Regions from separate parts of the Pseudorhodoplanes sp. genome, predicted to be linked through region 3. Evidence: predicted binding sites of a transcription regulator. Region 3 holds the regulator's gene; each other region holds the start of a gene.
The links. Region 3 encodes LexA, which represses DNA repair genes until DNA is damaged. Its sites were predicted from a motif close to TGTTCNNNNTGTGTTCNG; they were not measured.

Region 1: AC5I5I_RS01680 (helicase-related protein) is a predicted target of LexA. The motif match lies at 4,192-4,209, and genes of this name have one in related genera.
Region 2: ruvC (crossover junction endodeoxyribonuclease RuvC) is a predicted target of LexA. The motif match lies at 3,544-3,561, and genes of this name have one in related genera.
Region 4: AC5I5I_RS11720 (YifB family Mg chelatase-like AAA ATPase) is a predicted target of LexA. The motif match lies at 2,087-2,104, and genes of this name have one in related genera.

Annotation. Positions count from the first base shown of each region.
Region 1 is NZ_JCABZI010000001.1:327,960-335,671, forward strand. It holds gene fdxA (ferredoxin FdxA) at 1-234, opposite strand, end outside; gene AC5I5I_RS01675 (RNA-binding S4 domain-containing protein) at 329-691, opposite strand; gene AC5I5I_RS01680 (helicase-related protein) at 707-4,039, opposite strand; gene AC5I5I_RS01685 (DUF3108 domain-containing protein) at 4,462-5,301, opposite strand; gene rpmB (50S ribosomal protein L28) at 5,558-5,848, shown strand; gene AC5I5I_RS01695 (esterase-like activity of phytase family protein) at 5,993-7,018, opposite strand; gene cobT (cobaltochelatase subunit CobT) at 7,018-7,712, opposite strand, start outside.
Region 2 is NZ_JCABZI010000005.1:390,861-398,572, forward strand. It holds gene AC5I5I_RS09025 (cytidine deaminase) at 1-48, opposite strand, end outside; gene ruvA (Holliday junction branch migration protein RuvA) at 82-699, opposite strand; gene AC5I5I_RS09035 (alpha/beta hydrolase) at 771-1,754, shown strand; gene AC5I5I_RS09040 (NAD(P)/FAD-dependent oxidoreductase) at 1,804-3,030, shown strand; gene ruvC (crossover junction endodeoxyribonuclease RuvC) at 3,035-3,541, opposite strand; gene AC5I5I_RS09050 (sulfite exporter TauE/SafE family protein) at 3,642-4,415, shown strand; gene AC5I5I_RS09055 (benzoate/H(+) symporter BenE family transporter) at 4,420-5,646, opposite strand; gene AC5I5I_RS09060 (YebC/PmpR family DNA-binding transcriptional regulator) at 5,776-6,522, opposite strand; gene AC5I5I_RS09065 (dienelactone hydrolase family protein) at 6,673-7,712, opposite strand, start outside.
Region 3 is NZ_JCABZI010000004.1:36,267-43,978, forward strand. It holds gene AC5I5I_RS06800 (glutamine--tRNA ligase/YqeY domain fusion protein) at 1-51, shown strand, start outside; gene AC5I5I_RS06805 (ComEC/Rec2 family competence protein) at 119-2,431, shown strand; gene lexA (transcriptional repressor LexA) at 2,414-3,109, opposite strand; gene AC5I5I_RS06815 (molybdopterin molybdotransferase MoeA) at 3,242-4,453, opposite strand; gene moaC (cyclic pyranopterin monophosphate synthase MoaC) at 4,456-4,938, opposite strand; gene trpC (indole-3-glycerol phosphate synthase TrpC) at 4,942-5,757, opposite strand; gene trpD (anthranilate phosphoribosyltransferase) at 5,765-6,781, opposite strand; gene AC5I5I_RS06835 (anthranilate synthase component II) at 6,791-7,390, opposite strand; gene AC5I5I_RS06840 (GNAT family N-acetyltransferase) at 7,438-7,712, opposite strand, start outside.
Region 4 is NZ_JCABZI010000009.1:54,125-61,836, forward strand. It holds gene gshB (glutathione synthase) at 1-722, shown strand, start outside; gene AC5I5I_RS11710 (peptidoglycan recognition protein family protein) at 842-1,840, shown strand; gene AC5I5I_RS11715 (hypothetical protein) at 1,844-2,041, opposite strand; gene AC5I5I_RS11720 (YifB family Mg chelatase-like AAA ATPase) at 2,182-3,720, shown strand; gene AC5I5I_RS11725 (response regulator) at 3,903-6,113, shown strand; gene coaA (type I pantothenate kinase) at 6,149-7,102, opposite strand; gene AC5I5I_RS11735 (phosphoribosyl-ATP diphosphatase) at 7,113-7,463, opposite strand.

The sequences.
Region 1 (7,712 bases), on a different contig from region 3:
GGGCCACTTGCTGGCGTATTCAGCATTGATCTGCAGCCACTTCTCCAGCCCCGGCTCGGTGTCGGGCTTGATCGCCTCGACCGGGCATTCCGGCTCGCAGACCCCGCAATCGATGCACTCGTCCGGGTGGATGACGAGCATGTTTTCACCCTCGTAGAAGCAGTCCACGGGACAGACTTCCACGCAGTCCATGAACTTGCAGCGGATGCAGTTGTCGTTGACGATATAGGTCATTCAGTACCGACCGGATTCTAGAACGCTGAAAATGTGCGTAGCGTAAGGGTTACGGGCGCGCAAGGGACCGCGCAAGGGATCGCATCGTGATCCGTCAGCCGCTATCGGGCCGCTTCAGCCGCAGAAGCTCGCGGCGCTCGTGTTTGGATGGCCGCCCACCATGTTCCGGTTGAGCATCCGTCTTCATCACAGCCGGTACGGCCGGCGACATATCCTCAAACAAAGGGGCTGCGTCAGCCGCAGAGCCGCGGCGTTCGGCAAAGCCTGCGACGCGCAAGATACGGATACGGTCGAATGCGATGGTGATGACGTCGCCGATGCGGACAACGCGGCTCGCGGCGTCGACCCGCGCGCCGTTGAGCCGGACCAGACCATTGTCAGCGAGGCCCGCGGCCGCGGTGCGGGTGCGCACCACCCGCGCGTGCCACAGCCATTTGTCGATCCGCTGCCGATCCAATCCGTCCGCGCGCGACTAGCGGCGCTCCTTTGAATCCGCCTCGAGCTGCGCCTTCAGGGCGGCCAGTTTCGCGAACGGAGAATTCGGGTCGGGCTCGCGCTCGCGCCGGTCCGGACGCGGCCGCGCATCCTGCGGACGCGGCCGATTGTCCGGCTTGCCATGCCGGGCTGCGTCCTGGCCGCCTTCGGGGCGGCGCGGGCGGCCGCCACGATCCTTGCGCGGCGGACGGGGCCCGTGCTGGCGCTGGTCTTGACGCTGGTCCTGGCGTCGCTCCTGACGGTGCTCCTGCGGCGCAGCACCGGTCTGGGAGGCAGCCTGGTCACCTGCCGGCGCCGCTTCAGGCGATGCCGCTTGCTGGCCCTCCGGAGGCCGGTGACCACCATGCCGCTCGCGGCGATGATGGTTGCGTTGCGGACGCTTCTCGCGGCTTTCGAAACGACCCGGTCGCCACACTTCAATCAGTTCGGGCTCGGCCGGTGCAGTCTGGCTGTCGGCGCCGGCGGCATCGGACGCCGCCTCACCACTTCCGGTCTCTGCCGCCGCGCCGACGACCTGTTCATCGTCGGAAGATGGCTGCCCTTCGTCCGACGCTTCATCGCCAGAAGACACGCAGTCCGGCGCGTTTGCCGGTGCCGCGTCTGCCGATGCATCTGCGATGGTCTGCGAATCTTCTGCCGGCGGGGATTCCGCAACCGTGTCCGGGCTGTCCGGCTCAGGCTCGGCTACGCGATCGGCGGCCGCGTCAGCCGGAGCAAGCGGCGTATTGTCGTTTGCGATTTGAACGGCGGGGTTCTCGGTGCTGTCAGCGGCATCCGCTTCGGCCGGTTGCGGCGCGCTTTCCGCGGCAACCACCTCAGGCTGGGAAACCGGCTCCGGCGGCTTCGGCCGGCGCTCCATGCGGTAACCGAGCGAGCGCAGGATCGAGGCGAAATCCTCTCCGGACGAACCGACCAGCGACGTCATGCCGACGGTCACGGTGAAGCCGGTGCCATCCAGCGCGCCCTGCGGTTTGATGCCCGGCGAATTGTTGCGCCAGGCCAGCGCGGGCCGGATCAGATCGGCAAGACGCTCGAGGATATCGACGCGCACGGCGCGCTCGCCCGCGACCCGGTAACCGGCGACCCGGTACAGATTCTTCGGAACATCCTTGTTGGCCGGAATCGAGGTGCGCCCACTCGATGCCAGTTGCTGAACCTCGTCGAGACCGCGCATGTCGCCGGAATCGTTCTTGATCGCGTAGAGCAGGGTCGCCAACCCGCGCGGAGCGGGCTTCAGGAGCGGCGGCACGTAGAGGTGATAGGCACCGAAGCGCAGTCCGTATTTCCTCAGGGCCGCACGGGAGTTCTGATCCAGACCCTTCACATCGTCAGCAACCTTCTGGCGCTCCAGCACGCCGAGGTCCTCGATCAGCCGATAGGCCACACCGCGCGCGATGCCGGTGACGTCCTCGGCCGCGGCAAGCGCCGACAGCGGACCGAGCAGCTTTTCGATATGCGCCTTGATCCACAGATCGAGCCTCGCCTGCACCTGCTCGCGCGCGGCGCCGGTCAGTTGCTCGTCAGCGAGGATACGGACGCGTGGCCGCAACACCTCTTCGCCAGCCACCAGCTTGCCGACCGTGTCACCCGTCCAGCGGATCGTGCCGTCCGAGGTCAGAACGAATTGCTCGTCCGGCGCCTGAGCCAGCTTTGCCGCCCGTGCGTCGATCTCGCCGGCGAGTGCCTTCTGTGCGGCGGCGTGCAAGGCCTTCGCTTCGGATCCGCCTGCGGACGGGTCCGCAGCAAAACGAAAGCCCTCAAGCCGTCCGAGCAGATGGCCTTCGACGGTGACTTCGCCGGTCTTTGAAATTTCACTTTCCAATGTGGTGTTCTCGCGCAGTCGCCGCATCAACACGCTGGTACGGCGATCGACAAAGCGGGCGGTAAGGCGCTGGTGAAGCGCATCCGACAACTTGTCCTCGACCGCGCGCGTGACGCCCTGCCAGTGTTCTGGATCGGCAAGCCAATCTTGCCTGTTGGCAACGAATGTCCAGGTTCGAACATGCGCGATCCGGTTGGAGAGAGAGTCGATGTCGCCTTCGGGGTGGTCTGCCTGCGCGACCTGGCGGGCAAACCAGTCATCCGGGATTTTACCCTCCCTCATCAGAAATCCATAGAGGGTGGTGACAAGTTCGGCGTGGTTTGCCGGAGCGATCTTCCGGTAGTCCGGAACCTGGCAGGCTTCCCACAAACGCTCGACTGCGTCCCGCGTCTTGGTCAGGGCCCGGATTTCTGCATCACGCGCTGCATGTTCCAGCACCAGAACATCCTCGGCGAGCGGCGCGCGGGTGAGGCCCTGTTCGGCAGGAATCTCGGAAAGTGAAGCTTGCAGGGCGCCGATCGAAGAAAAATCGAGATCGGAGTTGCGCCATTGCAAGAGCTTCAGAGGCTCGAACGAGTGACTTTCCAGCCGCTGGACCAATTCGTCGTCAAACGGAGCGCAACGGCCGGTGGTGCCGAAAGTACCATCGCGCGTGGCGCGGCCGGCGCGGCCGGCGATCTGCGCGAGTTCAGCCGGCGCAAGGTTGCGGAACTGATAGCCGTCGAACTTCCGGTCGGAGGCGAAGGCGACGTGATCCACGTCGAGATTAAGCCCCATACCGATTGCGTCGGTGGCGATGAGGTAATCGACATCACCCGACTGATAGAGCGCAACCTGTGCATTTCGGGTCCGTGGGGACAAGGCTCCCAGAACCACCGCTGCGCCGCCTCGCTGACGCCGCACCAGTTCGGCGATCGCATAAACCTCGTCGGCCGAGAACGCGACGATCGCCGATCGGCTCGGCAGCCGTGTCATCTTGCGGTCGCCGGCAAATGTCAGTTGCGACAGGCGCGGCCGAGACACGATATTGGCGCCGGGAAGCAGCCGCTCGATCATCGGCCGGATCGTGGCGGCCCCGAGAATCAGTGTTTCCTCGCGCCCGCGCCGGTTCAGGATGCGATCGGTGAAGACATGCCCGCGTTCGAAATCCGCCGCGAGCTGGATTTCGTCAATCGCCACGAAAGCCGGATCGAGATCGCGCGGCATCGCCTCGACGGTCGAAACCCAGAAGCGCGGATTGGCGGGCTTGATCTTCTCCTCGCCGGTAATCAGCGCAACCGAATCCGCGCCGACACGGTCTGCAACCTTGTTGTAGACCTCGCGCGCAAGCAGGCGAAGCGGCAGCCCGATCAGGCCGGACGAATGCGCGAGCATCCGCTCGATGGCCAGATGGGTCTTGCCGGTATTGGTCGGGCCGAGCACGGCGGTGACACCGGCGCCGCGCATGCGAGCGTCGCTTCGAACGCCAGGCGAAAATGAAATGGGCATCAAGTTTCCGACAACCGAGGTCTCACGAGGGCGGCGGGCCGGGCCAACGAGGCGCGAGACCGGTGCTTCAGTCAGCAAACGCGCCAGCTTGTCACCCGGACTGTCTCACAACGCAACACTGTCCGTGATTTTTGGCGCCGCCGGTTAAAGTATGGAACGAGTCTGGAACGAAACACGGCCGAATCGCTGACTCAGGCGTGTTCCCATCCGTTCACCGCGAGATGTAGAGCTATTCCTAGAGAACCCCCTATATCGGGTAAAAATCGATGAAATCAGAGCCGACCGATGCGTCCAGCGGCTAACGTCGGCGAGTCCAGAGCCAAGCCAAAGAGTCAACCGGGCCTCAGCGGGAATGTGGAGAACAGCGGGGATATTGCAAGCGACGCAATTGGTCCGATGCGATCTAACGGGCCCAAAAGCACCTAATCGGTTTTCGCGCTGGCCCGGCTCGGCAGCGGCGACACCGCGAGTTGCGTCGCCTGCAGGATCCCTTGCCCAAGCGGCGTCGGGATCACCACCCTGTATGGGACCAGCACCCGCGTGCCGGCGATCGGCACCAGCCAGGTTTCCATATCGCGCTGGTCGATCAGATATTTGACCGCGCTGCGGTTCGGGACATACCCCGCCAGTGGCGCGAAATAGATCGCGCAAACCAGGGCCGGTCCCGAATACCCGTTGGTTTCAACCTGCTCGATCCGCTTGTAGGCCAGCGTGAGATCGTAGCGCATGCGGCCGTCGAAGATCGGGGCGTGCTGCTTGCAGACCTCCGGCGCCATCAGGTCGCCCTTCCCCTGCACCCGCAGTAGCGAACCGGTCATCGGGTCGAGCACATTGCGGCGATGCGCCTCAGTCACGCGAATACGGTCGGGGTGTTCGACCATGGGCGGCTCGATGGTGAGGTCCTTGACCGCCCCATCGGCAATCTTCATCCGCAGGTCTTCGAATTTCTTTCCCCATTTGATCGAGAGGGCGTAGTTCGCCGGCGCGAGCTGCCCGTTCTTGATGGCTCCGCGGGACGCCGTCGTGCCACGCCCGGAGCTGAAAAAGCTCGCCAGCCCGGCGGTCGAACCTTTCGCTTCGGCGGAAAAGCGGTCTTCCCGGACGTCGACCAGCCAGGACCCCTCGCCCAGCTTGATCCCGGCCAGCGAGGCCGTGTAGCGCGCATCGAGGCGCGCCTGGGCGTGGACATCCGGAGCCGAGGCAAGGCCGAGGAACAGCGCGCCCAATGCCGCGCAGATACCGGTCTTTGACAGAAACTGCACCTGGTCCTCGCGGAGCCCGGTCGGGCTCTTCGGTTGGAACTCTGGCCATCCGATCGTGCCGCCACGATCAACGCCTATAAACCTAAGCGATTCGGCACCATTATGCCGTTTCTGTGGTCTTGCCGGGTCGGCAGCCGCCTGACACGAGCCTTGACCTCCCTGCCTGGCGTCTTTATAGGACCGCGTCTTAACGCGAAAACGCAATCACGGCCTGCGCCCCGCGCGGCGCCCCTGGTCATATTCGGGATTTTCAATCATGTCGCGCAAGTGCGACCTCACCGGCAAGGCGTTCCAGACCGGTCACAAGGTGAGCCACTCGAACCGCAAGACCAAGCGGCGGTTCTTGCCGAACCTTGTCAACGTCACGTTGGCTTCGGAAACGCTTGAGCAGTCGATCCGGCTGCGCGTTTCCGCCAATGCGCTCCGCACGGTCGATCATCGTGGCGGTCTCGACGGCTTCCTGGCCAAGGCCAAGGATGTCGAGCTGTCGCCCAAGGCGCTCGACTTCAAGCGCCAGCTCGAAAAGAAGCTCGCTGACGCGAGCTGATTTTCGCCTCCCGTCTGGTTTGGTGATCGTGGCCGGGCTCGTCCCGGCCATTGACGTTTTAGTTTCCGCACAAGGCGTCGAGGCTGGTGCCGTTCGGGGCGGATGCCGCCATGACGATAGAGAGCCTGCGGCTCAGCCGTCGCTTCACCGATCGAGCAGCGTGAATTGCAGCAAGATCGTCCGCTGGATGATCGAGAAATTGTCGTCCGACACCAGCGTCAGCACCGTCTCGCCGCTCGCGGAGCGATGCACGCTGAGGCCTTCCATATTGTCGATCTGAAAACCCATGTCGGACGAAATCAGAACCGTCCCTTCCAGCACGGCGCCCGGTACGACCTCGGACAAGGCAACGCGACGCAACCGCATCGCCACGCCGCGCCGCCACGAAAAATGCCGTTCGAGGATCAAGAGATCGGAATTCGGCGCCAGCGCACAATCGACGACGTCGAAGTCATCGCTCGGCTTCACCGAGAAAAGACCTGGCTTAGGTCCGCCGATCAGAAAGGCCCGGATGTTCTTGGCCGCATCCAGACCGCGCTCCGAAATGGCGATCAGCGCGCCCGCGATCGGCGTTCCCTTCGGCGCGACCACAAGACACTCGACGCCCTTGTTGCTTGGAAGCTTCGCGAATTCGGACGGCACCGGCACGAGTGTCGCCCGCGCCATCAAGCCGCGCTTGCCGTAGTCGAACTTCAGAATGCGGTGCACGCGCTCGATCGACACATAGACAAAACCGCCGTCCTCGGTGAGCGCCTCGGTGTCGTACCAGCCCCGCGCGGTGATCGGCCGGCCATCGGCGTAGAGCATCGGCGCAATTTCGGCACCGGCAATCCCGACCGGCGCATCGCCGCGATAGACAATGCGCCCACGGATCCAGTCGGCCTTGTCGGTCACGGCGAGAAAGTTGCCGTTGTCGGACACCCGAATGCCCGAGAGCCCGCCGAACTGCTTATGCGACGACGACAACTCCAGCCCGCCGCGAAAGATCAGGTTTCCGAATTGACGGCGTTGCGGCTCGCGCGGGTCGAACGCCTCGATCGGCTTGGCCTGGATCTCGAACTTGGTGGGCGGCGTTGCAGGCGGAGACGGCAAACGCTGCGCCGAGGCCGACCATCCGCATAGCAGAAGGCTCGCTGCGATCAGCGCACCGCAAACCCGGCTGCGATCCATCACGAATGCAGCCGCCGCGGAACGCGCCGAACGGCAGCCGCTACTGCACTGGCATCATCGTCGAACAATTCGGCAAGCTTCTCGGTCATCGCGCCGCCAAGCTCCTCCGCATCGACGATGGTCACCGCGCGGCGATAATAACGCGTCACGTCATGACCGATCCCGATCGCGATCAGCTCGACCGGCGAGCGGGTCTCGATTTCCTCGATCACCCAGCGCAGGTGCCGCTCGAGGTAGTTGCCCGCATTCACCGACAGCGTTGAATCGTCGACCGGTGCACCGTCCGAGATCATCATCAGGATCCGGCGCTGTTCGGGACGCGCCATCAGCCGTTGATAGGCCCAGTTCAGCGCTTCGCCGTCGATATTCTCCTTCAGCAGCCCCTCGCGCATCATCAAGCCGAGATTCTTGCGCGCGCGTCGCCACGGTGCGTCGGCCGCCTTGTAGATGATGTGGCGCAGATCGTTGAGCCGGCCGGGATTGGCCGGCTTGCCGGCCGCAAGCCACGCTTCGCGCGACTGCCCGCCCTTCCAGGCGCGCGTGGTGAATCCCAGGATCTCGACCTTGACCCCGCAGCGCTCCAATGTGCGCGCGAGAATATCGGCGCAGGTGGCGGCGACCGTGATCGGCCGTCCGCGCATCGAGCCGGAATTGTCGAGCAGCAGCGTGACCACCGTGTCGCGGAAATTGGTGT
Region 2 (7,712 bases), on a different contig from region 3:
GATCGCCTCGCTCGCGGCAGCGATCAGGTCCCTGTCTTCCTTGCTCAAACTCGACACGCCAGCACCTTGAATCCCTGCACCCTACTTCGACAATTCCTTCAGCCCGAGGCGGATGAGTTTCGCGGTATCCGCGCCCTCGCCCGCTTCGCGCGAGGCCGCCGCAATCGCCGCCGCCGCCTGCGGCTGACCATAGCCGAGATTGATCAAGGCCGAGACAGCATCGCGGGTCGGCCCCGGCGCGCGGCCCTCATCCATGTCCGCCGACAGCCGCACTACCGCCGGATCCAGATCGGTGAAGGCCGGCGTCTTGTCCTTCAGTTCGGTGACGATGCGCTCAGCCACTTTCGCGCCGACGCCCGGCGTCCGTGAAATCGCGCCCTTGTCGCGCAGGGTGATGGCATTCGCAAGCTCGGCCGGTTTCAGCGTCGACAGCACCGCCAGCGCCACCTTCGCCCCGACCCCCTGCACGGTCTGCAGCAGCCGGAACCATTCCCGTTCCAGATCGCTGGCAAATCCAAACAGACGGATCTGGTCCTCGCGGACATGGGTCTCGATCGACAGCGTGGCAGGCTCGCCCGTAGCCGGCAGCGATTGCAGCGTGCGCGCGGAGCAATGCACCTGATAGCCGACGCCATGAACGTCGACGATCACGTAATCTTCACCGTATGAATCGATAACGCCTTTGAGTTTGCCAATCATGCCGGGATCGGGTGCGAATCGTACTCCCGCATTAGAGCATGATTTCCTAAAAGCCCTCTCAGGATGGTTTCATGCCCGATTTTCTCGCCCTTTTCAAAGAGCCGTGGTCGAAGCTCGATGCCGATACGGCCGCCATCCTGGCTCGGATCTATACCAATGCCGCCGACGAGGCGCCGATCTTCACCCGCACGCCCGAGGGAGCGCGCGATCTGATCAACCGGTTCCTGCCATTCTACGTCTCCGCCGGCGCGCCTGCGATCCCGCATATCGCGGAGCGGCGCATACCGGCGGCGAGCGGCGATATCCGCGTCCGGCTCTACGATTCCGGCGCACCCGCTCCGGGCCCCGCCACCGTGTTCCTGCATGGCGGCGGCTTCGTGACCTGCGATATCGACATCTATGACGGCGTATCACGCCAGCTTGCGAAGCGATCCGGCATGCGGGTGGTCAGCGTCGATTATGCGCTGGCGCCGGAGCATCCGTTCCCGGTCCCGCTGAACGACTGCATCGCCGCGATCCGCTGGGTCGCATCGCATGGCGGCGAATGGGGCATCGACCCCACCCGCATCACTATCGCCGGCGACTCGGCCGGCGCCAATCTGGCGCTCGCCGCAACCATCGCGCTGCGCGACGCGGGCCAATCCCCCATTCGCGGCACCGCCTGCATGTACGGCTGCTATGCGCCCGACCTGAACACGGCGTCCGAGCAGGCCTATGGCGGCGGGCCGTACCTGATCTCCGCCCCGGAAATGGCGTGGTACTGGAATCACTACCTGTCTAAGCCCGCCGACCGGACAAATCCGCTGGCTGCGCCACTCCACGCCGACCTGCGCGGACTTCCGCCGCTGTTCATCACAGCCAGCGAATTCGATCCGCTGCGCAACGATTCCGAAATGCTGGTCGACAAATTGAGGGCGGCCGGTGCGTCTCATGAATTCCGCCTCTGGCTCGGAACGATCCACGCCTCGGTCAACCTGATGGGCTGGATCGCCGCGATGGGACCGCGGGTCGATGAAGTGGGTGCGTTTTTAAGGCGGGTCACGGAAAAAATCTGAACCATTCGCATATCTTGGCGTTACGTCGTCCTTGCCGCGAACGGACCAGATGATCACCAAGAAACGAGATTTGCGCACCGGACGCTCGGTCTGGGAGGGGCGCGACGCCGCCAAGGTGCGCCACAGCCGGCTGCGAAAGCCGGTCACCACCGATGTGCTGGTCGTTGGCGCAGGCATCACCGGCGCGATGATCGCCGATGCCTTGGCGGAGGCCGGGCTCGCCGTGACGATCGTCGATCGGCGGGACGATCCGGTCAAAGGATCGACCGTCGCATCGACCGCGCTGGTACAATACGAAATCGACACGCCGCTTTCGAAGCTCTCGCGCAAGATCGGCAAGGTCGATGCAATGCGCGCCTGGCGGCGTTCACGTCTTGCCGTCGACGCCGTCGCGGCGCGCCTGGCCGATTTGCAATTGCCGGATGTGGTCCGCCGCGACAGCCTCTATCTCGCCGGCAACGAACTCGACGCCGAGGGGCTCGCGCGCGAGCAGGCGGCGCGCCGTGCGATCGGACTGCCGGATCGGCTGCTTTCCCGCAAGGAGCTGAAAGCGCGCTTCGGAATTTCACGCGCCGCGGCGCTGCTGGGCTACGACAATCTCGTCATCGACCCGCGCAAGGCGGCGCATGCAATGCTGGCGTCAGCGGTCAGCAATGGCGCGCGCGTTTTTGCACCCGTCTGCATCGACGATATCGAATGCCATGCGCGCAGCGTGACGGCGCAGACCGACACCGGTCACGTTATCCGTTGCCGCTATCTCGTCATGGCGACCGGATACGAGGTCCCAAAGAGCGTGCCGGCGAACGGCCACAAGATCATTTCCACTTACGCCATCGCGACCGTGAAACAGCCGAAACGGCTGTGGCCCGAGCAATGCATGATCTGGGAAGCTTCCGATCCCTATCTGTATCTGCGCACGACGCCGGAAGGACGCATCATCTGCGGCGGCGAGGACGAAGACTTCGTCGACGAGGAGAGGCGCGACAAGCTGCTCGCGCGCAAGACCGGTACGCTTCAAGCGAAGCTCGGCAAGCTGATCCCCGGTGTCTCGACCAGGATCGATTTCGCCTGGGCCGGCTCGTTCGGGCAAACCGATACCGGACTGCCGCTAATCGGTGAGGTCCCGGACATGCCGCACTGCTTTGCCGCCCTGGGCTATGGCGGCAACGGCATTACCTATTCGCGGATCGCGGCCGATGTCATTACCGGCGCGGTGACCGGCCGCCCGGATTGCGACGCGGACCTCTACGGCTTCAAGAAGAAGAAAAAGCGCTGACGCATCAGCCGGCGGCGATCCTCAGCATCGCGCTCTGGCGATGGTGCGCGTGCGTCACCGCAATCGCGAGAGCGTCGGCGGCATCTTCGGTCCGCGGGTCGGCCTTCGGCAACAGCACCCCGATCATCATGCGGATCTGCGTCTTCTCGGCGTGCCCCGCGCCGACGACGGTCTTCTTCACCAGGTTCGGCGCGTATTCGGCAACCTGCAGCCCGGCCCGCGCCGGAACCAGCATGGCGATGCCGCGCGCCTGCCCGAGTTTCAGCGTCGACGCACCGTCGCGATTGACGAAAGTGGACTCGACCGCCGCCTCGTCGGGCGTGAATTCCTCGATCACGCGCACCAGCCCGTCGTGAATCGCGACCAGTCGCGCCGCAAGCGTGGCGCGTTCCTTCGTCTCGACCGACCCGCAGGCGACGAACAGCAGGCGGTTGCCCTCGCAGGCGATCAGCCCCCAGCCGGTGCGGCGAAGGCCGGGATCGATACCGAGAATGCGAATCGGGCGCTGCATGCCGGAACAGACATAGCACGGGATGCATGCAAGGCCCGCGCTGCGATGCATCGCTGAAGCCGCCCCCGGCTGGTATGGCTGGGCGCAGCCGGAACCTGCAGTGACAGATTTCTCAACGACAGCCGCGGGGCTTATCGCCGATCCGCGTTTTCCAGCCGCACTTGCCGTCGCCCTGGTCGCGGGGCTGGTGCGCGGCTTTTCCGGATTCGGCTCGGCGCTGATCTATGTGCCGCTGATGGCCGCCATCTATGAACCGCGGATCGCCGCGCTCACGCTGCTGATCGTGGATTTCGTGGCCAGCGCCCCGTTCACATTGCCGCTGACACGGCGCTGCAACTGGCGTGAGGTCGCGCCGGTATCGCTGGCGGCGGTCTGCACCATCCCGCTGGGTGTGGCGGCACTCGAATATCTCGATCCCACGATCCTGCGCTGGTTCATCGCGATCCTGGTGATCGCGCTGCTCGCCGCACTGATCTCCGGCTGGCGCTATCGCAATGCGCCGACATGGCCCGCCTCCGTCGGCGTCGGCCTGTTTGCCGGCCTCGGCGCGGGCGCGGCCCAGATCGCCGGCCCAGCCGCCATCGTCTACTGGCTCGGCGGGCCGAACTCGGCGGCGATAATCCGCGCCAACCTGATGGTGTATTTCGCGATTCTAGCGATCGTGTCCGCCATCGCCTATTACAGCCGCGGCCTGTTCACCGCCGACGTACTGGCGCTGTCGCTGCTGCTCGGACCGATCTTCATCGTGGCGATGGCCGCGGGCGCCTACCTGTTCCGCGGCGCATCGGACCATGCCTATCGCCGCGTGGCCTACGCAATCATCGCGCTGTCGGCTGTGGTGAGCCTGCCGCTGTTCGACGAATTGTTCCGCTAGCGACCTACGCCGGCGGGGTGTCGCGCCTGAAGTCGGCGCGCTCCAGAAGGTGCGACGCGGCAAGGCCGAACACCAGTCCCCAGAACGGAGCCCCGATGAGGAAGATCGGAACATCTGCCACCGTCACGACGAAGCAGATCAGCGCGCCGAAGCTGAATTTGTCCCGGAACGAAACCTGGAACGACGTCTGCAGCACGCGCAACATCGCAAGGCCCGCAAGCGTCGCGATGTACGCCGGTGGCGCGGCCAGCATCAACCGGGTGTAGAATGGCGCCATCAGCCCAAACACCAAAGCCAGCAATCCGATAAAGATCGCTGCCGTATATTGCCGTGGCTTCTCGCCCGAGCTGGCGAGGATCGCGTTGACCGGTCCCGTCAGGCAGGTCGACACCGCACCCATGAATGCAGCGATCAGCGATCCCACACCGCAGGCAGCCGTGATGGCGTTGATCGGCGGCTTGTGGCCGGTCGCCGTGAGAATCGCGATGCCCTGGCCGTTCTGCACGGCCAGCACGGTGATCGCCAACGGCACCACCAATTCGACCATCGCCTGCCATGAGAATTGCGGGGCATACAGATTGGGCTTCGCAAATTCGAACAGCGTGCCGGCCGGAGGATTGAAGGAGCCGAGCAGCCAGATCACCACGGCGCCGACGACCAACGCGACGATCAGCGGCGGCGCAATGCGCGCGATCCGCGGCGCGGCGGATAGCGCGAAAAACGTCGCCGACATCGACAACGCGATCCAGAACCCATCGCCGCGGAAGGCGTGAACCAGATCGATGCCAAATCTGAGAAAAACGCCCGCCACCATCGCCATCACGATCGGCATCGGGATCGCGTCCATGACCCGACGAACCAGGCCGGTCAGACCCAGCACCAGCATCAGCAGACCGGTCGCAAGGAACGCGCCGATGACCTCGGGGAAGGTCAGATGGGTGAGCGCCGGCCCGACCAGCACCGTGCCGGGAATGGTCCAGAAGAACGCCAGCGGCTGCCGGTAAAGCAGCGAAAAGGCGATGGTGATGAGGCCGTTCAGGAAAAACGAAGCGAAGATCCACGAGGCCAGATCGGATTCCGACAGACCGCCGCGGGCTCCGACCGACAGGACGATCGCCACCGGCGCCGAGGCCGCGAACAGGAAAGCAACGACCGCATTGCCGGCATAGACGGCGCCGAAATCCGACCAGGGCCGGCGCGGCAGCGGCAGAACCGGCTTTTCGAGTGGCATTGACTTCAGACGCCCGGAACGCTCGCGAGAGTGGTCACCTGCGGAACTCCGCAAGACGCATCACTATCGCAGGACACGGCCATCCCGGTCACGCTGCGTCGCAACATTCGGCTCGGCGCGGACCCACGGTCACGCGCTCATCTTCGCCATGAGCTGTTCGGACACTTCGAAATTGGCGTAGACATTCTGCACGTCGTCGCTTTCTTCCAGCACCTCGATCATGCGCAGCAGCTTTTCACCCTGCTCGTCATCGACCGAAAGCGTGTTCTGCGGCTTCCAGATCAGCCCGGACTTGCGTGGCTCCCCGAATTTCGCCTCCAGCGCTTTCAGGACCTCGTTCAGCGAGTCCTGTGCGGTGTAGATTTCGTGCCCGTTCTCGCTCGAGACCACATCCTCGGCACCGGCCTCGATCGCCGCTTCCAGCATGTCGTCGGCACTTGCAACCTTGGCGTCGAATTCGACCACGCCGACATGGTCGAACATGAAGGAGACCGCACCGGTTTCCGCCATGTTGCCGCCGTTCTTGGTGAAGGCCGCGCGAACGTCGCCCGCGGTGCGGTTTCTGTTGTCGGTCAGCACCTCGACGATCAGGGCGACGCCGCCGGGCCCGTAGCCCTCATAGCGAACTTCGTCATAACTTTCCGAATCGCCGCCCTGGCTCTTCTTGATGGCGCGCTCGATATTGTCTTTCGGCATGTTCTCGGCACGGGCGGCGATGATCGCGGCGCGCAGGCGCGGATTAAAGTTCGGGTCCGGCATACCCATCTTCGCGGCCACCGTGATTTCGCGGCCGAGCTTGGAGAACAGCTTGGAGCGCATTTTATCCTGGCGCCCCTTGCGGTGCATGATGTTCTTGAATTGGGAATGACCTGCCATGGACCAAATACCGCAAATCGGTTGACGCGGCGCGGTTATAGGACGGGCGGTGCGGTCCGCTCAACCCTTTTGCCGCAAACGCGAATGGGTCGCCGCGGGCACGCGCAAAGTCGCCACCTTCGTCTGCATGCCGCCGGGACGGATCATGCGTCAGGGCTGGTCGCGCCCATCCGCTTCGCGTCCGAGCCAGGCATCGTTCTCCATGACCACCCGGCAGGGCTCGGACGCCTTGTATTTCTGAGCGCAGGCTGCGAGCGCCGCCTTGCGCGCCCCTTCCAGGCTGGGAGCGCCGAATTGGGTGAAGTGGTGTTTGCCGTCCGGCGTCTGGACCATGACCTTGTAGGTCGGCGCCGCGACATAGCGGTCGACGAAGCCGCGTTGCCGGCTCTCGAGCTTCAGCAATTTCATCAGTTCGACGGCGCGATCGCGCCCTGCCGCCGGCAACCCATGGAAGCGGAGAAACGCATCCATCTCCATCAGCCATTGCAGCTTGCCGGCCGCCGCGGTGAACAGCGAATGGCCGTCATTGCCGAACTTTTCGTACATCACCAGCCTGACATCGCCGCCGCCATCGAGAAACGCCGACTGCATGCGCCCGACCAGTTCCGGCCCGAAGAAACTGTCGTTCTTCGCATAGATCCAGAGGTTCGGAACCCGGCTTACGCTTCCGAAATCCTTGTAGGCATTCACCAGCACGTCTTCCTTCGGGCAATCCGGCATCCGAAGACCGCCCGAGATGCTGATCACGCCCCGCAGATTGGGCGGATTGCGCGCGCCAAGCGCGACCACCGCGCCACCTCCCGCCGAAACGCCAATCGCGATCGCGCGGTCCGGGTCGACATCTGGCCGTTTCGACACGGCCGCGAGCGCTCCCTGCAAATCGTCGGCGTCGGCCGCGAAGCGGTCGGCGAAGCTCGTTGTGGCGCAGGATACCGACGCCGCCATCGGGCCGTCCGACTGCCCGAACCCGCGCCGCATCACCACCACCGCGAGCCAGCCCCGCCGCGCCAGGTCTCGCGCCGGTCCCGCATAATCGGCGGCCTTGCTACCGAGCATGTCAGACAAATGAGAGGACTTGCCGTGCGTGATGAGCGCGACCGGCAACCTCTCGGTGACGTCCGAACGCTTCATGATCAGAGCCTCGAGCCGGACGGAGCGGTTCTCGATGGTGGTCCGCAGGAAGGTCCGCT
Region 3 (7,712 bases):
CGGACCATCGGGCTGCGGGACACCTGGGCCAAGGTTTCGGCGGTTAGTTGATCGCTTTCGCAAAGGACGCCGGCTGATGTAGCCTCAACCCCCGGTCGAGTGCCGGGGGCGGGGGCTCATGGCTGGCGAGAGCGATCCGAAAGGTCGCGAGCGGGCGGAGGCGCGCAAGGGCGCGCGGGCCGGCACGTGGCCGCTTGGAGGACGCACCCGCGATGGATCGTCCGGCTGGCCCGATGCCCTGTCCCCTTTGTTGCAGGGCGCCGGCGCGCGCATGGGCAGCTGGATCGCCCATGACACCGCGCCGGGACGCCTCATTCCCTGGCTGCCCATCGCCTTCGGCTTCGGCGTCGTCCTCTATTTCGCCGCGGATCGCGAGCCGTTTCTGTGGGCCGGCATCGCACTCACGGCCGCGGCGATACTTCTATGCATCGCGGCCCGCGCCCGACCGATCGCGTTTCCGGTCGCTGTGGCTGCCGCCGCGATCGCATTCGGCTTCACGCTCGCAGCCTGGAAGACCGCTCGCATCGCCCATCCGATCCTCGCGGCGCCCGCATTCAATGTGACGCTGTCGGGCTTTGTCGAATCCAGAGAGGAACGCGAGCGAAGCGATCGTATCGTGATTGCCGTCCATGCCATGAGCGGTGCGCGCCCCGACATCAAGCTGGAACGCGTTCGCGTGTCTGTGCGCAAGGGCATGGCGCCGCCGGTGGCCTCCTTCGTCGAATTGCGCGCAAGACTCAATCCTCCGCTCTCGCCGCTGCGGCCGGGCGGCTACGACTTCGCGCGCGATTACTATTTCCAGCGGCTCGGCGCGACGGGTTTCGTGCTCGGCGCGATCAAACAGGTGACGCCGCCCGAACCGCCCGGAATGCGGCTGCGCTATGCCGCTGCCATCGGGTCGCTTAGGGATGCGATCGACGCGCGCATCCGCGCGGTCATTCCGGGCGACAACGGCGCGATCGCCTCGGCGCTGATCACCGGAAAACGCGATGCGATATCGTCGTCGGTCAACGAGGCCATGTACGTCTCGAGCCTCGCGCATGTGCTGTCGATCTCCGGCTATCACATGGCCGTGGTTGCCGGCATCGCCTTCTTCACGTTCCGCGCCGGCCTCGCGTTCTTCCCTTCGATTGCCAGCCGTTACCCAATCAAGAAATGGGCGGCGCTGGCGGCTCTGTGCATGGCGGCATTCTATCTGCTGCTGTCCGGTGCCGAAGTCGCGACCCAGCGCGCCTTCATCATGACGGCAATCGTGTTGATCGGCGTGATCTTCGACCGGCCGGCCCTGACGCTTCGTACGATCTGCGTCGCCGCCTTGGTGCTGCTCGCGATCTCGCCGGAGGCAATTGTCCATCCGAGTTTCCAGATGTCGTTTGCGGCCACGCTCGCGCTGATCGCGGTGTACGAGCGCGGACTGCCAATCATGTCGGCCGAGCCGGGCACGCCCTTTGCGGCCCGGATGGCGTTATGGGGCGGACGGGAGATCGCGGCGCTCGTCATTGCGTCGCTTGTCGCGGGGTCTGCGACGACACTGTTCGCCGCCTATCACTTTCACAGACTGGCGCCTTATGGCGTGCTGGCAAATCTCTTCGCGATGCCGGCGGTGTCGATCTGGGTGATGCCGGCTGGCATTCTCGGCCTGATCGCACTGCCGTTCGGCTTCGACCGGCCATTCTGGTGGCTGATGGGCGAGGGCATCGAGTGGATGATCGTTGTCGCAACCTGGGTTGCCAGTCTGCCCGGCGCCGTCGGACGGATCCCGGCTTTCGGCGTTGGCACCCTGCTGATCGGCGCTGCCGGGCTGGTGGTGATGTGCCTGTTGCGATCGCCGCTGCGGTGGACCGGCGCGGCGATGGTCGCGCTTTGTATCGTGTTTGCCTGGAGGGCACCGCGACCGGACATCCTTGTGTCGGCCGACGCAAGCATGGTGGCGGTCCGCGATGCCGGCGGAGTCTTGCGGGTCATGGCCAGCCGCCGCGACGGATTCGTCCTGCGTGAGTGGCTTGCCGCCGATGGCGATGCCAGAACCGACAAGGACGAGTCGCTGGCGGAGGGCATTCGCTGCGACCTGGCGGGATGCGTTGCACGGCTGGCCGACGGCCGCGCCGTCGCGCTGTCGCTCAGCGCGGAGGCGCTGATGGAGGATTGCACTTCGGCGGTTTTTGTCGTGACCGCGCGCAACGCTCCGCCGGTTTGCGCCGCGTTGCTGATCGACCGCACTCGCGCGCGCGCTCATGGTGCGGCCGCGGCCCGCTGGGATGGCGGCATGTTCGTGCAGGAGAGCACGCGGCCGCCAACCTACGACCGGCCTTGGGCCCGCGCTCCTGCGGCAGTGGCTACGATCCCCGCACGCCCGGCCCCGCCGCGCGACGCGACACCGCGGCCGGCCGATCTGGAAGCCGACGACGGTCCGTCAGTAACGCCGGAATAGTCCCACCAGTTTGCCCTGAATCCGGACGCGGGTCGGCGGCAGGATACGGACTTCATACGACGTGTTAGCCGGTTCAAGTGCGATGGAAGCGCCGCGCCTGCGAAACCGTTTGAGGGTCGCTTCCTCATCGTCGATCAGGGCCACGACGATGTCGCCGGTATCGGCGGCCTCGGACTTGCGGATCAGCACCGTATCGCCGTCGAGAATGCCGGCATCGACCATCGAATCGCCGCGCACTTCGAGCGCGAAGTGATCGCCCGAGGTGAGCAGGTCCGGCGGCACATTGATGGTGTGGCTTTTGGTCTGGATCGCCTCGATCGGCGTGCCCGCCGCGATTCGGCCCATCATCGGCACCGCGACGGGGCGGCCGCCATCGTCTTCCGACGCGGTTCGCACCCGGCCGAGATTGCCCTCGATCACGCTCGGGGTGAAACCACGGCGGGGCGTGCTGCCCTGGTTGACCGAATCCGGCAGCTTGATCACCTCGATCGCGCGCGCGCGGTTCGGCAGGCGCCGGATGAAACCGCGCTCCTCCAGCGCCGTGATCAGCCGGTGGATGCCGGATTTGGACCGCAGGTCGAGGGCGTCCTTCATCTCGTCGAAGGACGGCGGAACGCCGGCTTCCTTCAGACGCTCGTTTATGAATCGCAGAAGCTCGAACTGCTTGCGGGTCAGCATTCAGGTGTCTCCCGGACAGCGTCAGGATCGTGGAACAATCCCAAGAGATACGAAACAAATCATGAACGAACACTATATGTTCGATATGTGTTCCGCAACCCCTTAATTTGACGTGAAGAAAGCGGGAGATGCCTAAAGGGGAAGCTTCAGGATAACACAGGGTGAACCGGCGGGCGCGGGCGATGCATGCGGTTCGCGGATCACGAGGCAATCGGCATCGGCCAGAATGCGGGTCATCGACGAATCCTGGGTCGGGAACGGAGTGGCCACCAGCGCGCCGCGCGACGACCGCGACAGGCGGGCTCGCAGGTAATCGGCACGCTCGTCGTTCTCGGGCAGGTCGCAGCCGAGCAGGCCATGGTCGAGGGGGATCGAGACGTCGGTTCGGCCGGTCAGGGTGCGCAGCAGCGGCACCAGAAACAGCACCGCGCAGACGAAGGCCGAGACCGGATTGCCCGGCAGGCCCAGCACATGAATCGGGCCGAGCCGGCCATGCATCAGCGGACGCCCCGGCCGCATCGCAATCTTCCAGAACGACAGGTCCATGCCTTCCTGCTTCAGGGCCTGCTGCACCAGGTCATAGTCGCCGACCGAAGCGCCCCCCATGGTGACGAGCACGTCGGCCCGCCGCATCCGCGCATCTTGGATCGCTGCAACGGTATCGGCCACGGTGTCGCGGGCGATGCCGAGGTCGCTGACATCGGCGCCTTCCTGGCGGGCCAGCGCGGCAACCGAATAGCCGTTCGAATAGACGATCTGACCCGGGCCGGGTTGGCGTCCGGGTAGCACCAGCTCGTCACCGGTGGCGAGCAAGGCGACGCGCGGCTTGCGGTGAACCGGTAGGATCGGGTGGTTCATCGCCGCCGCAAGCCCGAGATCGCGGCCGCTCAGGACGCGGCCGCGCGTGAGCAAGGTCTCCCCCTGCTTGAAATCCAGTCCGGCGGCGCGGATATGGCGGCCCTTCCGCGGCACCTCGGTGACGATGACGTTGTCGCCGTCGCGGCGGGTGTCTTCCTGCACCACGATGGTGTCGGCGCCGGCGGGCAACTCGCCGCCGGTGAAAATCCGCGCCGCCTGTCCCGGTCTCACCTCGCCAGTGAACGGCCGTCCGGCCGCGACCTCGCCGATGACTTTCAGATCGGTCGGCGCGCTGGTGATGTCCTCGGAACGGACCGCATAGCCATCCATCGCCGACACATCGACCGGCGGCTGGGTCCTGAGTGAGCGGACATCGTCAGCGAGGACGCGGCCATGCGCTTCGGTGATCGGCACGCGTTCGCTCGGCAGCGCACTCGCTTGCGCCAGCACGCGCTGCAAGGCGTCGGCAACGGGCAGGAGCGCCATATTCACGTCGCCCGGTAGGGACCGGATTTGCCGCCGGTCTTTTCCACCAGATGCACGCCTTCGATGCGCATGCCGCGCTCGGCGGCCTTGACCATGTCGTAGATGGTCAGGCACGCGACCGACACCGCGGTTAGCGCTTCCATTTCCACGCCGGTCGGTCCGGTCACCTTCACGCTGGCGCGCACGGCAATGCCGGGCAGCGCTGGGTCGGGCGTGAGGTCGACGCTCACCTGCGACAGTGCGAGTGGATGGCAGAGCGGGATCAGTTCGTGCGTGCGCTTGGCGGCCATGATGCCGGCGATGCGCGCGGTGCCGAGCACGTCGCCCTTCTTGGCATTGCCCGACATCACGAGGTCGAGCGTGGCCTTGCTCATCACCACGCGGCCTTCCGCGACGGCGACACGCTCGGTCGCCGCCTTGTCGGAGACGTCGACCATATGCGCTTCGCCGGATGGCCCGAGATGGGTGAGCACCTTGTCGGACATGGCTTAGCCCGCCGCCGCGCGGGGCTGGGGCCGAGCAAGCAGCGAACGCGTTGCCTCGGCCACATCGTTCGCGCGCATCAGGCTCTCACCGATCAGGAATGTGGAGATACCGACCGTCGACAATAGGGCGAGATCGGCCGGCGTGAAGATGCCGCTCTCGCCGACGATCAGCCGGTCGCGCGGGACCTTCGGCGCAAGCGCCATACTGACATCGAGTGATGTCTCGAATGTCCGCAGATTGCGGTTGTTGATGCCGAACAGCCGCGACTTGAGCTTGAGCGCGCGGTCGAGTTCGGCCTCATCGTGGATTTCGATCAGTACGTCCATGTCGTAGGAGATCGCCGCGGCTTCGAGTTCATGCGCGGCGGCGTCATCGATTGCGGCCATGATAATCAGGATGCAATCGCCACCCCAGGCGCGCGCCTGCGCCACCTGATAGGGATCGAACATGAAATCCTTCCGGAGCGCGGGCAGGGAGGTCGCGGCCCGCGCCTGCGTCAGGAATTCGGGCTTGCCCTGAAATGACGGCGCATCGGTCAGCACCGACAGGCAGGCGGCACCGCCCTGTTCGTAAGCCTTCGCAATCGCCACCGGATCGAAATCCGCGCGGATCAGCCCTTTTGACGGACTGGCCTTCTTGACCTCGGCGATCAGCGCGTATTGCCCGCCGGCGAGCTTGCGCTCGATAGCGGCGGCAAAGCCGCGCGGCGCGGACCCGGTCCGCGCTTCAGCCTCAAGCGTGGCGAGACTCGTCTCACGCTTCGCGGCCGCGATCTCCTCGCGCTTGTAGGCCTCGATCGTCTTCAGGATGTCGGCCATTGAACTCTCATGCGTTGGACACGTCGATCAGCCGCTCGAGACGCGTCCGCGCGCCGCCGCTGGACAACGCCTTGCGCGCCAGTTCGGCGCCGTCTTTCAGGTCTTTCGCCGCGCCTGCAACCACCAGCGTGGCGGCAGCGTTCATGATCGCGACATCGCGATAGGCGCCGGGCTTGTCCTCCAGCACATCCTTGAGCGCTGCTGCATTGTGGTAGGCGTCGGCGCCGCGCAAAGCTTCCGGCTTGACCGGTGCGATACCGATATCGGCCGGCGAAATCTCGAAAGTGCGGATGTTGCCATTCTCGAGCGCGGCGACCGCAGTCGGCCCGGAGGTCGTGATCTCGTCGAGCCCATCCGAGCCATGCACCACCCAGACCGCTTCCGAGCCGAGATTTTTCAGCACCAACGCGAGCGGCTCGATCCATTGCCGCGAAAACACACCGACGAGCTGACGCTTGACGCTGGCCGGATTGGACAGCGGACCGAGCAGATTGAAGATGGTGCGGGTGCCGAGTTCGACCCGGGTGGCGCCGACATTCTTCATCGCCGGATGATGCGATGGCGCAAACATGAAGCCGATGCCGGCCTCATAGATGCAGCGGGTGATCTCGTCCGGCCGCAGGTCGATCTTGATGCCGAGCGCGGTGAGGACGTCGGCCGCACCCGATTTCGACGACAACGCGCGATTGCCATGCTTCGCCACCGGCACGCCGGCGCCCGCGACAATGAACGCCGCGCAAGTCGAAATGTTGTATGAGCCCGAGGCATCGCCGCCGGTGCCGACCACATCGACCGCGCCGGGAGGCGCCGCGACCTTGGTCATCTTGTCGCGCATCGCGCTGACCGCGCCGGTGATCTCGTCGACGGTTTCGCCGCGCACCCGCAACGCCATCAGCAAGCCGCCCATCTGAGAGGGCGTTGCTTCACCCGACATCATGCGGTCGAAGGCATGCGACGCTTCCTCGCGGGTCAGCGCCGCGCCCGATGCGGTCTTGGCGATCAATGCCTTGAACTCGTCGGCCATGATGCGTCCTCAATGCAGGCGACGCTGCGCGCCGTTCCAGGCGGCGGCGAGGTCGAGAAAATTCTTCAGGATGAGATGACCGTGTTCGGAGGCGATGCTTTCGGGATGGAATTGCACGCCGTGCAGCGGCAGCGTCTTGTGCGAGAGACCCATCACCAGTCCGTCGTCGGTCTCCGCGGTGACTTGAAGCGCGTCCGGCAGGCTATCGCGCCGGACCACCAGCGAATGGTAGCGCGTCGCCTTGAACGGTCCATTGATGCCGCGGAACACGCTCTGCCCCTCATGCCGGATATCGGAGAGCTTGCCATGCACCGGCGAGGGCGCGCGCACTACCTCGCCGCCGAAGGCCTGGCCGATTGACTGATGGCCGAGGCAGACGCCGAGGATTGGCACGCTGTCCTGAGCTTTGGCGATCAGGTCGAGGCAGATGCCGGCCTCGTTCGGGGTGCAGGGTCCGGGAGAGAGCACGATCGCGTCGGGCTTCATGGCGATGACCTGATCCGCGCTCACGGCGTCATTGCGGTGCACAGCGACGTCCGCTCCCAGCCCGCCCAGGTAATGGACGAGGTTGAAGGTAAAGCTATCGTAATTGTCGATCAGCACGATCATGCGGCAACCCGGGCGTGTCGCGGGTTTAGACGCGGGGTTTCTGGGGGTCAAGCGGAGCCGGATGTCAGGACCAGGGTCATGAAAACGCTGTTCGGATCGAGCACATAGGAGCCGAACGGCTGGCAGTCGACGAAGCCGCGGCTCCGGTACAGCGCCACGGCGGGCTGAAAGTAAGGCGCAGACCCCGTCTCCAGACTCAGCCGCGCCAGCCCGGCATCTTGCGCCGCCGCGATGATGTGCTCGACCATGACGCGGCCGGCGCCGCGGCGTCGATAGGCCACGTCCGTATACATCGACTTGACCTCGCCATGATCCGGCGAAA
Region 4 (7,712 bases), on a different contig from region 3:
GCACCGAACTGACCGACTTCGACGTGATCCTGCTGCGGCAGGACCCGCCCTTTGACATGGCCTATATCACCACCACGCATATGCTCGAGCGGGTGCATCCGAAGACGCTTGTGGTCAACGATCCGGCGCATGTGCGCAACGCGCCGGAAAAAATCTTCGTCATGGAGTTTGCGGACCTGATGCCGCCGACCCTGATCACCCGCGACCTGGCCGAGATCAAGGCGTTCCGCGAACAGCATGGCGACATCGTCATGAAGCCGCTTTACGGCAACGGCGGCGCCGCCGTGTTCCGGCTCACACGCGACGATCTCAATTTCGGCTCGCTCTACGACCTGTTCGCGACCACCTTCCGCGAGCAATGGATGGTGCAGCGGTTTCTTCCCGAGGTGAAGAAAGGCGACAAGCGCATCATCCTGGTCGACGGCAAATATGCCGGCGCCGTGAACCGGGTGCCGGCGCCGGACGACCTTCGCTCCAACATGGTGCGCGGCGGATCGCCGAAGGATACCGAACTCACCGAGCGCGAGCACGAGATCTGCCGCCGGCTCGGACCCGCCCTGAAGGAGCGCGGGCTGATCTTCGTCGGCATCGACGTGATCGACGGCTTCCTGACCGAGATCAACGTCACCTCGCCAACCGGCATCCGCGCGATCCGCAATATCGGCGGACCGGACATAGCGGCGATGGTCTGGGATGCGATCGAGACGAAGCGCAAGGCATGAGCCGCCGTGACCGATCGGACACGGGCGGCACACCGCCGCAAGGCTGATACCCTTTGCCCGATTGTGTTCGCGACCGGGCCTGCGTTAGCGTGAAGCGAACGACACGCGACAGCGGCTTCATGGCTTTGAACAGACTTTCATTGGCTCTCGTGACCTGTGCGATGGCGCTGACCTCGCCATCCCGGGCATTCGAGATCGAATTTCCGTCGGGCGGAAAATGCAGTTTCGCCAAACGCCCGCCGGTCGTGCTGACCGAGCGGCAGATCGCGGGCTTCTGCAAATTCGATCACCAAACCCAGTCGTTTGCTGGGACGCCCGCCGAACAGGCCCGCTGCCTGCTGAACCCGCTCGAACCGGTCGGCCGGCTCGGCGCAGCGATGGAGACCCTGCCTGCGGCGCTGGAGAAGCGCGTCGGCGGCGACACCGACCTGCCGTCACGCGATGCGCTGGCGGGTCTGTTGCGCGACCGCGGCGCCAGCCAGACCGTGATCGATACGCTCGCACAGCCGGTGTCGCACGCGCATGACAACGATCCGCTGGCGCGTTCCGCGACCTATATCGTTTTCCACGACACCTCGACGCCGAACTATCGCACCCAACCCTGGCCGGTCTCGATCGACGACAATCCCAAGATCAACAATCTCGCCCGCTATGCCTGTTCCAACGACATCGAGCGCGCGCATGTGTTCATCAATCGCGGTGGCAGGATCTATCTCGCGCATGACTTCAACGTGCCATGGCGCGCGACCAAGTTCGAAGCCGCGAAGAATTTCGGGCCCTCATTGAAGGGGCTGTTCCTGCATGTCGAGCTGATCCAGCCGCGCCGCGCACTCAAGGGCTATGGCAGCCGCAACGATTTTCTTGCGCCCACGCCCGGCTTCACCCCGGCACAATATGAATCGCTTGCGCTCGTCTACACGGTGGCAAGCCGCCGCGCCGGCTTCTGGATGATCCCCGCCTTCCACTCGGTGCTGGACGAGGGCATCCGCAACAAGCACGACGACCCGCAGAATTTCGAGCTGGCGCAGTTCGCGCAAAGCCTCGATGCGCTGGTCGGAGAGCTGCGCACACGGACTGCGGCTGCAGAGAGCAATCCCGAAGCGGCGAAGCCCGACTAAACGTCAGGCTGCCTGGCGAAACTCTTCGATCGCAGCGAAGTCGTCGTCCGCGACCGCCTCTTCCAGCTCGATCTGCTGCAGCGTGCGTCCCGCCTGCATGCGCTCGATCAGACGTTCGATGTCGGATCCGGCCAGTTGCGCTTCGCGGCGGGCACGGCGGGCGAAGGCAAGCTCCATCTGCAAGGTTTTCAGGTCGACCATCTCGCAACTCCATCCCTGTTGAGGAAAAGCTAGCGTGAGTCGTTTTGTTCTGCAAATGTTCTTGTGAAAAATATCCGGATACGCTAGACTTCATCCACAATCTACTTGAACGCGTAGACTGCAAGCGGGCGGCTTGGGTGATGGTTCAGCGGGTTTCCACGGTTGCGTTTCAGGGGATCGAGGCCCGCGCGGTCGATGTGCAGGTCCAGGTCGCGCCCGGCCTGCCGGCCTTCAGCGTGGTCGGGCTCGCCGACAAGGCGGTGTCCGAAGCCCGCGAGCGTGTGCGCTCCGCGCTGATCGCGTCGGGGCTGGCGCTGCCGGCGCGCCGCATCACCGTCAATCTCGCGCCGGCCGATCTGCCCAAGGAAGGTAGCCATTACGATCTGCCGATCGCGCTCGGCCTGATGGCTGCGATCGGCGCGATCCCTCACGACGCGGTCGCGGGCTTCACCGTGCTGGGCGAACTCGGGCTCGACGGCTCCATCGCGCCGGTCGCTGGCGTCCTGCCGGCGGCGATCGGCGCCAATGCCCGCGGCGAAGGATTGATCTGTCCGAAAGCTTGCGGTGCGGAAGCCGCCTGGGCCAGCCCGGAAATGGAGATCGTTGCCGCCGCATCGCTGATCCAGCTTGCCAATCATTTCAAGGGCACGCAGGTGCTCACGCGCCCGCAACCGCAGATCCGCGAAACCGAGGCCACGCTGCTCGACCTCGCCGACATCAAGGGACAGGAGAGCGGCAAGCGCGCGCTCGAAGTCGCCGCTGCCGGTGGACATAATCTGCTGCTCGTCGGACCGCCCGGCGCCGGCAAGTCAATGCTGGCGGCCCGGCTGCCGTCGATCCTGCCGCCGCTCACGCCGGAGGAATTGCTCGAAATCTCGATGGTCGCGTCGGTCGCGGGCGAGATCGAGGGCGGCTCGCTCACCAACCGTCGCCCGTTCCGTTCGCCGCATCATTCCGCATCGATGCCGGCGCTGGTCGGCGGCGGCCTGCGGGCGCGGCCGGGCGAAGTCTCGCTCGCGCATAACGGCGTGCTGTTTCTCGACGAGTTCGCCGAATTTTCCGGGCAGGCGATCGACTCGCTGCGCCAGCCGCTCGAGACGGGCGAAGTCTCGATCGCGCGCGCCAACCATCGCATCACCTATCCGGCGCGATTCATGCTGGTCGCGGCGATGAATCCCTGCCGCTGCGGACATGCCAGCGACCCGGGCTATATCTGCAAGCGCGGCATGAATGTGCGCTGCGCCGCCGATTACCAAGGGAAACTGTCCGGTCCGCTGCTCGACCGTATCGACCTGCATATCGAGATTCCGGCGGTCACCGCCGCCGACCTGATCCTGCCGCCGCCCACTGAAGGCTCGGCGCAGGTTGCTGCACGTGTGGCGCGCGTCCGCGACATCCAAGCGGAGCGTTATGCGGCGCTTGGCCTGCCGCAGATCCGAACCAATGCGCAGGTCTCCGGCAGCGTGCTGGAGCAGGTGGCGCAGCCGGACAAGAACGGTCTTGCTCTTCTCCGCGATGCGTCTGACGCGATGCGGCTGTCGGCACGCGGCTATCACCGGGTGCTGAGGGTGGCGCGCACGCTCGCCGATCTCGACGGCGCTGCGCATGTTGGCCGCATCCATCTGGCGGAGGCTCTGTCCTATCGCGCACTCACCGACGAGATGCGGCGCGCCGCGTAACGCACCTGCCGCCGATCGCTAAAATTGTCTGCAATAGCGCAAGCCGCCGCTAACGCTCCGCGCAAGCGAAAGCTGTCGGACACCCCGGCATCAATCCAATCGCAACCGCCTTCCGTCACCTTTCGTCGCAAGGGCAAGGAGCCGTTCCGTCATGTGCGGACGGCCGATACGGGACGTCAGGCATGCTTTCGATTTCCAGGCCGGAAGGCGGAGTGCGTTCGATTCTGTTCAGCTTCGCGCGGATGGCGTTCTTCCTGATGGCGGGTGTCTGGATCGGGCTTGGGCTTCTCGCATCCACCACGACCGGGACATCGACCTACAATCCGGCCCTGTTCGCCATCGGGCTTGCGGCGCTGTTCGCCTTCGTCTGCACCTTCGCGGCGTTTCTGATCTATCGCAACCGCGTGTGGCGCAGCCGTGCGCTTGCGCTTGAACAGCGCAACGAAAACCTGTCCGACCGGATCTGGACATTGCAGGAGGCGGAGCAGCGCGCCCTGTCGTTCCTCGACATGCAGGGCGACCTGATCGTGCGCCGTAATGCGCACGGCACGGTCACCTTCGCCAACGAAGCCGTCTGCCAGCTCGCGGGCAAGACCGCCGATGCGCTGCTTGGCTCGGATTTCTCCTTCGCCGTCCTCGAACAGGGCGATGCCGCGACCTTGCCGAACGGCAGCCGCGTCTTCGATCAGCAGATCGACACGACCACCGGCCCGCGCTGGATCGCCTGGCGCGAAGGCGCCGTCCGCGGCGCGAATGGTGAAACTGAAATCCAGAGCGTCGGCCGCGACGTTACAGACCGAGTGATGTCGGAACACGCGCTGGCGGAAGCGCGCGACCTGTCGGAGGCCGCGAACCGTGCGAAGTCGCGCTTCCTGGCGATGGCGAGTCACGAAATCCGCACGCCGCTCAACGGCATCATCGGCATGGCCGATCTGCTGCTCGATACCAGGCTCAGCCCCGAACAGGCCACCTATACACGTGCGGTGAAAACATCCGGCGAAACGCTGCTGGCATTGATCGAGGAAATCCTCGACTTCTCCAGGATCGAAGCCGGCCGGCTCGATCTCGAAGCGCGGCCGTTCCCGCTGGCCGCCATGATCGAAGACCTGACCGAATTGCTCGCCGTGCGCGCGCAGGGCAAGGGCCTCGAAATCGCCAGTTATGTCGACGAAAGGCTGCCGTCGCGCGTCATCGGCGACGAGACGCGGCTCAAACAGGTGCTGCTCAATCTCGCCGGCAATGCCGTCAAGTTCACTGCCGAAGGCGGCGTCGCGATCGTGGTCGAGCCGGGCGAATGGCCGGGAGAGATCCTGTTCAAGGTGCGCGATACCGGCATCGGCATCGCGCCGGCGGATCACGACAAGATTTTCAGGGAATTCGAGCAGACCGAAACCGGCGCGAGCCAGGCGGACGGCGCCGGTCTTGGTCTGGCGATCGTCAACCGCATCGTCGAGGGCATGCAGGGCCGCATCGGGCTTGAAAGCGCCCCCGGCACCGGCAGCCTGTTCGAGGTCGCGGTGCCGCTGCAGCCCGCTGCGGATGCCGAACGCATGCCGGCCTTCGTTGCGCCAGACCTGACGCAGCGCGCCATCATGATCGTCGCGCCGTCGCATGTCGAAGCCGCGTTGCTGGCGCGGCGGCTGACGCGCTGGGGCGCGCGGGTCGCGATCGCGCCGAACGAGGCGGTTGCGCAGGCATTGCTGCCGGAGCGCGAATGGAGCGCCGTGCTGATCGACCATGTGCTCGGCAATGACGCGATCGACGCGCTGCTCGCCGCGACCCGCAGCATTCCGTGCCGGCTGGTCACCATCACGCCGGCGGCGCGGTCCGAACTCGCCGACCTGAGGGCGCGCGGCTTCAGCGGCTATCTGGTCAAGCCGATCCGGGCAGCTTCGCTGGCCGAACGTCTGCGCATGGACGGCGACGGCTTCGCGCAGATCGCGGACGAACTGAGCGAGCTGCCGAATTTCGGCAGGCCGCGCAAGGACGGCCTGTCGATCCTGGTCGCCGAGGACAACGAGATCAACGCGCTGCTCACCCGTGCGCTGTTGCAGAAGCTCGGGCACCGCCCGCAGGTGGTGGCGAACGGTCATGCGGCGATGGAATCCTTTCTCGCCGCGAACGGTGCGGGTTTGCCGTTCGACCTGATCCTGATGGATGTGCGCATGAGCGGCATCGACGGCATCGAAGCGACGCGCCGCATCCGGGCGATCGAGGCGAAGGCCGGCAGCCGCCGCACGCCGATCGTAGCGCTCACCGCCAACGCGCTGCCGGAGCATCGCGAGGCCTGCCTCGCCGCCGGCATGGATGCGTTCCTGTCGAAGCCGCTCGACCGCGAAAAGCTCGCGACGATCCTGGCGGAAGTCCGCGGGATGGCGCAGCGCGCCGCGTAAGAGGATGATGCGGTAGCCTGATCGCTGCGCAGGCTCTAAAGCCGCCGCAGCGCCACCTCGTCGATCAGGTGACCTTCATTCTTGGTGAGGATCAGGTCGGCGCGCTGCCGCGTCGGCAAAATATTCTCGCGCAGATTGACCAGGTTGATGCGGTCCCAGATGCTCTTGGCGGTCGCCACCGCCTCCGAATCCGACAGCCGCGAATAGCGATGGAAATACGACATCGGATCGCGGAACGCGGTCAGCCGCAGCGCCAGGAAACGGTCGACATACCAGCGCTCCAGCACCTCCTCCGACGCATCGATATAAACCGAGAAGTCGAAAAAGTCGGATACGAAAGGCACCGCCTTGCCGTCTTTCGGCAAACGCCCGGCCTGCAGCACGTTCAACCCTTCGACGATCAGGATGTCCGGACGGTCGATCTCGACCCATTCGTTCGGCACCACGTCGTAGACGATGTGTGAATAGATCGGCGCCCGCATCGGCCGCCGTCCGGCCTTGATGCCGGACAGGAAGCGCAGCAGTTCCGGCAGATCGTAGCTTTCCGGGAAGCCTTTCTTCTCCATCAGTCCTTCGCGTTCCAGCACCGCATTGGGCAGCAGGAAGCCGTCGGTGGTGACGAGATCGACCTTCGGCGTATTCGGCCAGCGCGCCAGCAGCGCCTGCAGCACGCGCGCAGTCGTGGACTTGCCGACCGCGACCGACCCTGCAACGCCGATGATGTAGGGCACTTTGGAATCTTCCGTGCCGAGGAAGCTCTGCTGCACCCGGAACAGCCGCTGCGAGGCCGCGACATACATCGACAGGAGACGCGAGAGCGGAAGATAGATGTCCTCCACCTCCTTCATGTCGAGGCGGTCATGCACCGAGCGCAGCGTCGAGACTTCCTCCGGATTGAGGGTCATCGGCGTGTCGGCACGCAACGCCGCCCAGTTGGCGCGGCTGAACGAGCGATAGGGGGAGACTTCCGGTTCGACCCGCTGTTCCATGCTCGCCAACCTACAAATCCGCAGGGCGCCGGTCCGGCGTTCGCGACGCCTTCTCGGCCAGACCCGACTGGACGGTTCTCTTCTTCAGCACCGCCTCGACTTCAGTCAGCTCGATGCCCCGCGCCTTCAACACCACGAGAAAATGAAACAGCAGATCGGCGGCCTCGCCGATCACCCGCTCGCGATCCTCGGTCACCGACGCAAGCGCCATCTCGACCGCCTCCTCGCCGAGCTTTTTCGCGCAATGCTCGACCCCGCGGTCCAGCAGCTTGCGCGTATAGGATGCCTCGGCGCTCGCGGTGGCGCGCTCGCTGACAATGGCGGCCAGGTCGGTCAGGGTGAAGGGTATCTCGAGGGCCACGTGCAACTCCTGCGTTCTGCACGCTTGTACCCCGATATGGTCCCCTTTGTGGACTCCCTCCAGCGCATGGCGATGGGCCCTGCCCTGTTCGCGCCCTCCCTGCCGTCCAGTGAGCGCGGCGATTTTTATATTCAAAAAATAATATTCGTTCCGGGGCGGATTTTGACCGATGTCAAACCAGACCCGTCCGCGATCGGCAGTAATCGAACGGGGCGTTTAACGGGACCTGAAAATGGCTACGATCCTGCG